Regions from separate parts of the Kitasatospora sp. NPDC001159 genome, predicted to be linked through region 3. Evidence: riboswitches for the same ligand, from Rfam matches in the RefSeq annotation. Region 3 holds a riboswitch; each other region holds the start of a gene.
What was found. Region 3 has a riboswitch for cyclic di-AMP ahead of ACWC9T_RS09145 (CAP domain-containing protein). Riboswitches for the same ligand answer to the same signal wherever they lie in the genome.
Positions count from the first base shown of each region.

Region 1: it holds a riboswitch for cyclic di-AMP, as region 3 does, so the genes downstream of both, ACWC9T_RS10870 (M23 family metallopeptidase) here and ACWC9T_RS09145 (CAP domain-containing protein) in region 3, are expected to answer to the same signal.
Region 2: it holds a riboswitch for cyclic di-AMP, as region 3 does, so the genes downstream of both, ACWC9T_RS32665 (transglycosylase family protein) here and ACWC9T_RS09145 (CAP domain-containing protein) in region 3, are expected to answer to the same signal.

Region 1 covers NZ_JBSFJV010000015.1:91,839-95,060, reverse strand. Annotated here, with positions in the region: gene ACWC9T_RS10875 (hypothetical protein) at 1-496, shown strand, start outside; gene ACWC9T_RS10870 (M23 family metallopeptidase) at 614-1,456, opposite strand; cyclic di-AMP (ydaO/yuaA leader) riboswitch at 1,469-1,627, opposite strand; gene ACWC9T_RS10865 (YiaA/YiaB family inner membrane protein) at 1,824-2,114, shown strand; gene ACWC9T_RS10860 (alpha/beta fold hydrolase) at 2,210-3,034, shown strand; gene ACWC9T_RS10855 (TetR/AcrR family transcriptional regulator) at 3,079-3,222, shown strand, end outside.
Region 2 covers NZ_JBSFJV010000092.1:3,629-6,850, forward strand. Annotated here, with positions in the region: gene eno (phosphopyruvate hydratase) at 1-139, opposite strand, end outside; gene ACWC9T_RS32665 (transglycosylase family protein) at 427-1,221, opposite strand; cyclic di-AMP (ydaO/yuaA leader) riboswitch at 1,227-1,394, opposite strand; gene ACWC9T_RS32670 (cytochrome P450 family protein) at 1,605-2,894, opposite strand; gene ACWC9T_RS32675 (SDR family NAD(P)-dependent oxidoreductase) at 3,163-3,222, shown strand, end outside.
Region 3 covers NZ_JBSFJV010000012.1:61,374-64,595, reverse strand. Annotated here, with positions in the region: partial or broken gene ACWC9T_RS09155 (VWA domain-containing protein) at 1-3, opposite strand, end outside; gene ACWC9T_RS09150 (alpha/beta fold hydrolase) at 160-981, opposite strand; cyclic di-AMP (ydaO/yuaA leader) riboswitch at 1,760-1,928, shown strand; gene ACWC9T_RS09145 (CAP domain-containing protein) at 1,931-2,875, shown strand; gene ACWC9T_RS09140 (antibiotic biosynthesis monooxygenase family protein) at 3,063-3,222, opposite strand, start outside.

The DNA of each region.
Region 1 (3,222 bases), on a different contig from region 3:
CGACCTGCTCACCTGGCCCCGGCTGTACGCCGTACTGCTGCACGCGCACGGGGTGGACACTGCGGACCGGGCAGCGGTCCGGGGCTGGCTGGCCGGCTTCGCCGGACTCGGCGAGGAGGAGCGGCTGGCCGTGTACGAGGCGCTGGCACCGGCCGGCTGGCTGGACGAACCGGACGAGCAGGGCTGGGGGCCGGGCCGGTTGCTGTCGCTCGGCATGGCCACCGACGGCGCGCGGCTGCTGCTGGAGCAGGGCCTGATGCGGCGCAGCTACCGCAACCTGGCCGAGCTGAACGCGCTGGGGCGACCGATGCCGGACGAACTGACCGGGGACTTCGGGGCGTTCGAGGCGGCGGCGGCCGAGGTCGCGCTCGACCTGTTCGGCGAGTGGACGGTGCCCGGGCTGGCGCGGCTGCTGGTGGAGGAGTTCCCGGAGCTGGCGCCGGAGCCGGGGCAGGAGGAGATCGAAGCGTACCTGGCGCAGGTGCCGGCGCAGTGATGCCGACGGAGTGATGCCGACGGAGTGAACGCCCGTGGGCCCCGGATGTCCGGGGCTCACGGGCGTTGTGTCGGGGTTCTTCCGGGGACCGTCGAGGGTTCCCGTCAGGGGTTCCCGTCAGGGGTTGAGGCCGCGCTGCTGGAGCCAGGTCTCCGGGTCGACCGGGGCGCCGCCACCGGGGCGGACCTCCAGGTGCAGGTGCGGGCCGGTGACGTTGCCGGTCGCACCGACCTTGCCGATCTGCTGGCCGGAGCCCACCTGGCCGGAGCCCTTGATGATCGAGGACAGGTGGCAGTACCAGATCTCGGTGCCGTCGGGCAGGGTCTCGACGATCCGGTAGCCGTACGCGCCGGACCAGCCGGCCGAGGTGATGGTGCCCTGGCCGACCGCGTGGACCGGGGTGCCGGTGTCGGCGGCGAAGTCCAGGCCGGTGTGCAGGTGGGCCCAGTAGCGGGCGCTCTGGCCGTAGTGGGCGGAGAGGTTGTAGTCCTTGACCGGCAGGGTGAGGGCGGCGGCCTTGGCGCGCTCGGCCTCGTCGGCGGCGCGCTTGGCCTCGGCCTCCTTGACGGCGGCCTTCGCCTCGGCCTCCTGCGCGGCCTGCAGACGGGCGCCCTCCTCGGCGGCGGTGCGCTGGCTGTCGGCCTGCTGCTGGATGCGGGCGGCGAGCGCGAGGCCGGGGTCGGCGGCCAGGGCGACCGGGGTCTCGTCCGGGGCCTCGATGGCGGGTGCGGCGGCCGGGGTCGCGGAGGCGAAACCGGTGGCGCCCAGGGTGGCGGCGACGGCGGTCACGCCGAGCAGCGGGGAGGCCCCGCGGGTCTGACGCGGCATCCGGTGGCGGTTGGCCTCGGCCTCCGGGGCGAAGGGATCGGCGGACTCGGTGCCGTCCGGGCCGGGGTGGTCGAGGAGCTGGGTACCGGCTACGGGGCCGGCCGGGTGTGCCGGGGTGTGCGTCGACGCCACGGAGGCGCGCTCCTTTCCTTCCTTCGCGCCTACCGGGTTAGCTGACGGGTTCGGAGCAGGAAGGTCTCCTACGGCCGGGCCGGAGCCCCACCGATTCACCCCAAGGAACGTGGTTCCCCGGCTCCCTGACCTGCCCGAAGGCCGGCCGGCGGGATTAGGCGACGGCGCACGGTGCCGTCTGGGTACGGCGTTGACGACCGCGCTGCGTTATCAAACGTTAATCCCAGGCCGCCCTGATTCCAAGCCATCCGCCCGGGACGGCTGGGGAGCAGGTGATCGGACGTCAACGAACCACCCGCCGTTCACCCAGTCCATCTGAGTACTCCTACTCATGTGCAGCCACGGCGCGCAGCCGCATCCTGGCGCCATGAGCGCACCGATGCAGACACGCACCACGGCCGCGTACTACATCCAGGCCGTCCTCTCCTTCGCCGTCTCCGGCTCGGCCCTCGCCGTCGGGATCGCCTACCTGCCCGTCGGCGGGTGGACCCGGGCCTTCCTGGGGATCGGCCTCCTCTACACCGTCACCTCCGCGTTCACGCTGGCCAAGGTGATCCGGGACCGGCAGGAGTCGTCGGACACCGTCGCCCGGGTCGACCAGGCCCGGCTGGAGAAGCTGCTCAGCGAGCACGATCCGTTCAGGGTCGAGGGGGTCTGAGCCCTCGGGAACCGGGGGTCTGAGGGGTTGACGGCTAAGGCTATTAGCCATAGCTTTATGGCTATCGGCAGCAGCGACCCCCGTGGAGGCCCACCGTGAACGGCAGCACCGCCCCGAGCACCCAGTACCTCGACGTCCCCGGCGGCCGGATCGCCTTCGACGACACCCGCCAGGGCGACGGCACCCCCGTCGTCCTGCTGCCCGGGATGCTCGACAGCCGCCGGACCTACCGGCACCTGCACCCGCTGCTCACCGCGGCCGGGCGCCGGGTCATCAGCATGGACGTGCGTGGCTTCGGCGAGTCCTCGATCGCCTGGGACGACTACAGCCCGACCGCCGTCGCCACCGACGTCCTCGCCATGCTCGACCACCTCGGCATCGAGCGGGCCGTCCTGGTCGGGCAGTCCTACACCGGCGCGACGGTCGTCAAGCTCGCCGGGGACGCGCCCCAGCGGGTCGCCGGGATCGCGCTGATCGACGCCTTCGTCGAGTACCGGGCCAACGCCCTGATGCAGGGCGTCGCGTCCGTGATGGGCAGCGCGATAGTCCACTGGCCGGCCGTCTGGGGCTTCTACCTGCGCAAGATGGCCTTCCCCGGCCCCCGCCCCGCCGACCTCGACGACTACGTGGCCGGACTGGTCGCCGACCTGCACGCCCCCGGGCGCAGGACCGCCACCCGCGGACACGTCACCGGGGACTCCGCGCCGATCGGCTGGTGCGCGGCCGTCCGCTGCCCCTCGCTCGTCCTGATGGGCAGCAAGGACCCGGACTTCCCGAACCCGGAGGCCGTCGCCGACCGGCAGGCCGAGGCGCTCGGCACCCGGAAGGTGATGATCGAAGGGTCCGGCCACTACCCGATGGCCGACAACCCGCAGGCCGTCGCGGACGCCCTGCTGCCCTTCCTCGCCGAACTCGGCTGAACCCGCCGCACCCGCATCCGCACCCGTACGGAGAACCCCACCCCATGCCCCGTGTAGGACTGACCCCCGACCAGGTCGTCGACCACGCCCTCGCCCTCATCGACGAGCAGGGCGCCGAGGCCCTCACCCTGGCCTCCGTCGCCACCCGCGCGGGGGTCGCCACCCCCTCCCTGTACAAGCACGTCAGC
Region 2 (3,222 bases), on a different contig from region 3:
CGAAGGCGCCGGTCGAGGCACCCGACGGGACAGCGGCACGACCGGTGCTGCCGTCGTCGAGGCCGACCTCGACCTCGACCGTGGGGTTGCCGCGCGAGTCGAGGATCTCACGGGCTACGACGACATCGATGGACGGCACGAGGCATCTCCTTGCGGAAGCAGGGTCCGGCCGACGGTGGTGGCTGCCGGCGGGATGATTGCGGAGTCGTTACGACCAGAGCCTAACCGCCCGGGCTCCCGGGGCCACGTCGACCTCGGCTCCGTCTCAGCGTGTGGCCCACTACCCGCCGGTAGTTCACCTGCTTGTCCCAGCTTGTCCCTTTGCCGCGGACGAATGCGGACGAAGGGGGCCGGGCGTGGCCCCCTTCGCTCCCGGGGTGTTGTCCGAGTCCTTCGGAGCGTCACCCGAGGCCCTGTGGACCCGGCTCAGCCGAGGTGCAGGACCTGGCCGGGCACGATCAGGTTCGGGTCGCCGCCGACCGTGCCGCGGTTGCCGTCGTACAGCGCCTGCCAGCCGCCGGACACGCCCTGGGCCGCGGCGATGCCCGACAGGGTGTCACCGGAGTGGACGGTGTAGTCGTGGCCGGCCGGGCCGGCCTGGACCGGCTGGGCGGCGCGCGGGGCAGCGTGCTTCGGAGCGTACTGCTGGACCGACTGCTCGACAGGCTCCTCGGCCTGCTTGGGAGCGGCGTGCTTCGGAGCGTACTGCTGGACCGGCTGCTGGGCTGGCTTCGCGGCCGGCTTGGGGGCCTGCTGCTTCGGGGCCTGCCGCTTGGGCGTCTGCTGCTGCGGGGCGGACTGCGGCTTGGCGTCCGAGGAGGTGTCGACCACGGCCGGGGCACCACCCTTGCTCAGGCCCGCCTTCTGGGAGCAGACCGGCCAGGCGCCCGGGCCCTGGGAGGCCAGCACCTTCTCGGCGACCGAGATCTGCTGGGCCTTGCTGGCCTGGTTGGCCTGCGAGGCGTACGCGGTGCCGCCGAACGCCTTCCAGGTGCTGGAGGTGAACTGCAGGCCGCCGTAGAAGCCGTTGCCGGTGTTGATGCTCCAGTCGCCGCCGCTCTCGCACTGGGCGACGGAGTCCCAGGCGGAGGCCGGGGCGGCGGAGGCGCCGGTGGCGGCGAGGAGCGGCATCGCGAGTCCGACGCCGGCCACACCGGCGACGGCGATGGCCTTCTCGGTCTGGGTGCGACGACGGTGACGGCCAGTTCCAACGAACAGCATGAAGACGTCCCTCTCCGCACGCCTGCGAGGTGAGCTGTCGGGTTCGGACCGGGAGGTGGCCCGGCCGCCGCATGCGGAAACGGTTCCGCTCGGGCGGCTTCACCCCAAGCCGTGGAGGACGGCAACAAACCTGGTTCCCCCGCCCCTGCCCAGGGTTCTGGTCGGTTTCCCGTGACGCGGCGGGCAGGATTCGGCGTTCCGCGCACGAGGTCCGCAGCTGCGAACTCCAGGGAGACTAGACAGATCTTCAGACCAATCACAAGCTCATATCACCGACATCACACAGAAATTACGGCATGTGATCAATCGCCTACCAGTGGCGCCTGTTTGTCCCTATTGATGGGCTTTCATACCGGCATCAAAGGCACATCAGCGACTTCACGTCAGTGTGCCGGAGCCTCGGGAACGGCGTGCGGAGACCGGATCTCGGGACTGAATTCGACCGGAAGTTCGCGCAATCCACGCATGATCAGACCGCCGCGCCAGCGCAGATTCTCCGGGGTTTCAGCCAGCCGGAGATCGGGCAGTCGGGAAAGCAGCGTGGCGAGCGCGGCGCGCCCTTCCAGCCGGGCCAGCGGGGCACCGATGCAGTAGTGGATGCCGTGCCCGAACCCCAGGTGGGGGTTGTCGGTCCGGGCCAGGTCGAGGGTGTTCTCGTCCGCGAACCGGGCCGGGTCGCGGTCCGCCGCCGCCAGCACCACCAGCACCGGATCACCGACCGGGATGTCCACCCCGCCGATGGTCAGCGGCCGGGTCGCGAACCGCCAGGTCGCCAGCTCCACCGGCCCGTCGTAGCGCAGGAGTTCCTCGATACCGGTCTCCAGCAGCGCGGTCTCCCCGCGCACCACCGACTCCTGCAGCAGCGCCCGCTGCCCCGGATCGCGCAGCAGCGCGTACGTCCCGTTGCCGATCAGGTTGATGGTGGTTTCGAACCCCGCGAAGATCAACACGAAGCACATGGCGGCGGCCTCGTTCTCCGTCAGGTGCTCGCCGTGGTCGCTGGCCCGGATCAGGCCGGAGATCAGGTCGTCACCGGGGTCGGCCCGCTTGCGGTGGATGAGGTCCACCAGGTAGGCGCGGATGCGCTTGACCGCCCGGCCCACGCCGCCGCGCTGCCCACCGTGGTGGCGGATCATCATGCCCGCCCAGTCACGCAGATCGTCCTGGTCCTCGGCCGGCACGCCCAGCATGTCGCAGATCGCGTAGATGGGGAGCGGGAAGGCGAACTCGTGGATCAGGTCCGCCGAACCGCGCTGCGCGAAGCCGTCGATCAGCCGGTCGGTGAGCTGCTGCACCCGCGGCTCGAACTCGGCCACCCGGCGCGGGGTGAACGCCTTCGACACCAGACGGCGCAGCCGGGTGTGGTCCGGCGGGTCGATGTTCAGCAGGTGGGTCATCAGATCCGCCTGCCGCTCCCCCGGGATGCCCACCCGGCCGGTGCGGTGCGCCTGCTCGCTGTGGTGCGCCGGGTTCTTCGACAGCCGGCTGTCCGCGAGCGCCTGCCGGGCGTCCGCGTAGCGCGTCACCAGCCACGCCTCCACCCCGCTCGGCAGCTTGGTGCGGTGCACCGGGGCGTGCTCGCGCAGCCACGCGTAGGCGGGGTACGGATCGGCGGCGAACTCCCAGGTGAAGAGCTGCGGGGCGGGCTGGGCGGCGTCGGGCTGAGCAGGCATGGGTCGACCGTAACCGCTGGGCCCGGCGCGCCCTGACCGTCAACCGTCCGCGAACGGCGCACGAGTGGTCCGCCGGCGGCGGGCGGGCACGCCGCCAACGCTCCGGGGACGGCCCGTGGGCGGCTCTTGGACAGCTCTTGGTCGGGCGGCAGGCGTGAGTCTGGTCACCTGCGGGGTAATCCCTGTTGCGGAGGGTCAGGACGTGCCTACGATCCTCCGCAGTACGCGTGGGCGCCGGTGCGGTGTCGCCCACAGGGAGGAGCAGACCATGCGGGTCAGCGGGGCAGTCGTCGTCATCGCGGTCCTCGACGGCGGTTCGGGAGCCGGC
Region 3 (3,222 bases):
CATACCTCTACCCCTTTTCCAACGCCCTTTCGACGCCTTTCCGGCGTTCCCTCCAGCGTTGTTTCCACACTACGAGGAGGCACTGACAATCCACCCTGACCTGGGGTTCCACGGAGCCGACCACCTTCGCTCCAAGAACGTGTGGATATTGACGGGCAATTAGCAGTCGGCGTCGGGCGAAGGCCCGCTCCAAGCTGCCGCGTCTCGAATGGTGGCGGCCAGGGCGCCGGGGGCGGTGAGGTGGGCGGCGTGTCCCTGGCCGGTGAGGGTGACGACTCGCGCCTGCGGCAGGGCACCGGCCAGGTCGGCCAGGCGTTCGCGCAGGTGGGCGGGGCTGAGGTCGCCCTCGATCAGGGTCGTCGGGGTTCCGAGTGCCGCGAAGCGGTCGGTACCGGTGCCGAGGGCGTCGAGAGCCTCGTCCTCCGCGATCTGCGCCGCCGCGTACGCGCACAGCTTCTCCCGCAGGCCCCCGTCGGCGAACATGGCATCGACCAGGTACGCCGGCACGCGCACGATCTCCCCCATGTGGATCCGCATCGCCTCGACCGGGTCGCCGGCCTCGAGCGCGGCGCGGGCCCGCGCCCCCGCCGGTCCGGCGACCAACTGCCTTGTCGGCATGGGCGGTTCGTAGAGGACGAGCCCGGCGAACGCCACCGGCCTCAGGAGGGCGGCCTCCAGTGCGGCCACGGCGCCCGAGGAGTGCCCCACCAGGAGCACCGGCGGCGTCAGGAGGTCCGCTACGGCGAGGACGTCGGCCGCCTCGACGGCCATCGAGTGCGGCAGGGCGATGTCCGCGCCGGGCACGTAGATCCGCCGCCGAACCCTGACGACGCGGAACTCCTCGACGAGGCGGCGGACGACGCCGTCCCAGGACGTCGCATCCCCGCCGCCCGGATGAACCACCAGCAGGATCGGCCCGGACCCGTCGTCCAGGGCGGTGACGGGACGGCCGTCGTCGGACAATGCGCGAAGCTCGGTCATGCCCACCAGCCTGCACCTGCCCACCTTCATGTCACCGGCAGACCACTGACATCCCGACGGCACACGGGCACGGCGCCGTGTACACCTCGGCCCGGTGGCATGACCTCAGGCCGGCTCCAACGGGGAGCCGCCCCAGAGGAGGCCCGTGATGATCACCCCCAGGAGCCGGATCCGGTTCGGCATCCCTCTCCGGCGCCGGCCCCGTCCGATCTGCCCGCGTGCTTGATGAGTACCCCTTGGGCAGGATGCGTGTGCACAGGGCAGGATGCGTGCGCACAGAGAGACCCCCACCCACACATTGGTACCGATGCGGACCCCGCGGGAGATGCCGGCGCCGTCCAGACGCCCCCGGGCACCTGCGCCGCACCGGGTTCACCTGCTCGCGCGCCCTGCAGACGACGCTGATGCGGTCGCCGGCGGCGAAGGCCGGGTCGGTGCGGGCGGTGCAGTCGTCGGCGTCGGGATTCCTCGAACTCAAGCGCGGCCGCACGCGCGGGCCGATCGCCGACCGACGCGAGCCGACCACCTTGTCCACCCCCGCCTCCCGGGGCGGCGGCCGTCGAGGCCGGCGTCGACAACCAGGAGCTTTGTCCGATTAGGGTACTTATGCGGCGCTGTGTCCCTGATATGGCATTCGGTCAGATGCTCGCCGGAGGTCCATGTGATGTGCATCATACGAACTTGTGTCTTCCGGGCCGATCTGTCTAGCGTTCGGGCTGTTCGCACCTGCGAACCCTGCCGCCGGGACGCCGAGTCCTGTCCACCGGTCGGCCGGACGTCGAGCAGTGCACCGGGCAGGAGCGGGGGAACCAGGTATTTCGCCGCGCCCTGCTCGGCCCGTTCGCGGACGAGACGGGTGCGGCTAGGGGTGAAGCCGCTGCGTGCGGCCGGGCTACCTCACGGCCCGAACCCGACAGCTCACCTCGCAGGCGTCGCAGAGGGACGCCCCATGCTGAATTCAGGTACCGGCCGGCATCGCCGTGCGCGCCGGAGACACACCCCGCGTCTGGCCGCCACCGCCGGGATCGTCGGCGCCGGCCTCATGCTGCCGCTGCTGAGCGCGAGCGGAGCCTCCGCCGCGCCCGGCTCCCACACGCACGCGAGCCACGCCGGGTGGCAGGAGCACCACCAGCACTGGCACCAGAGCGACTCCGATGACCAGCACCGCCTCCAGGCCGGCCCGCACGCCGCGCAGCCCTCCGCTCCGGCCTCGGCCGAAGCCTCGTACGCCTCGCCGTCGCCGTCGCCGTCCGCTCCGGCCTCCCACACCTCGGAATCCGCGACCGCGCGCCCCGGCGGCGAGTCCCAGGGCTCCCACTCGGCGCGGCCCTCCGCTCCGGCTTCGACCCCGGCGTCCCACACGTCCGCGCCGTCGTCCCCGTCCACCCCGGCCACGCACGCCCCCGCCCCCGCGGCCGCACCCACCACCCCGGCCGCCCCCACCACCCCGGCCGCGCAGACCGGTTCGAGCTCGGACGCCGTGCAGCAGGTCCTCAATCTGATCAACCAGGCGCGGGCCGCCCAGGGTCTGCCCGCCTACACCATCACGTCGGGGCTGACCAGCAGCGCCGAGGCCCACAACCAGACGATGGCCAGCGGCTGCGGAATGTCCCACCAGTGCCCGGGCGAGGCCGAGTTGGGGGCGCGGGAGACGGCCGCGGGCGTCCAGTGGAACGCCGTCGGGGAGAACATAGGCTACGGCAACGGGGTCTCCACCTCGGCCCAGGACATCGCCGCCATGGCGGTCGGCCTGACCCGGGACATGCTGAACGAGACACCGCCGGACGACGGCCACCGCAAGAACATCCTCAGCAGCGAGTTCACCCACATCGGCATCGCCGTCCACCGGGATGCCAGTGGAACCGTCTGGCTCACCCAGGACTTCTCCAACTGACCCGTCCGTCGAGGACGTAGGCCGGGGCCGGTCCGACCCCGTCCCGTGCGGGTCGGCCGCCTCCGTCCCGCGGGCACCCAGCCCGTGAGACGGAGGCGGCCGGAGGATCGGGAACGGATGAGCGGGAAGTTCCGGGTGTTCGCCCCTCGCGCCGCTGCCCGACCACTGCCCTCGGGCGCTGCGGGACCTACGCTCGCGTGAACCCGTGGCTCCGCTCCACTTTCGCCACATGCAGCGTGTAGCTCTGGTACCACTCGGCTTGCCCGCGCTTCTGCGCCGCACGGTGCTCGACGTTGCACCGCCACTCCGTGAGGGCCTCGGCGTCGCGGAAGTACCCGACGGTGATG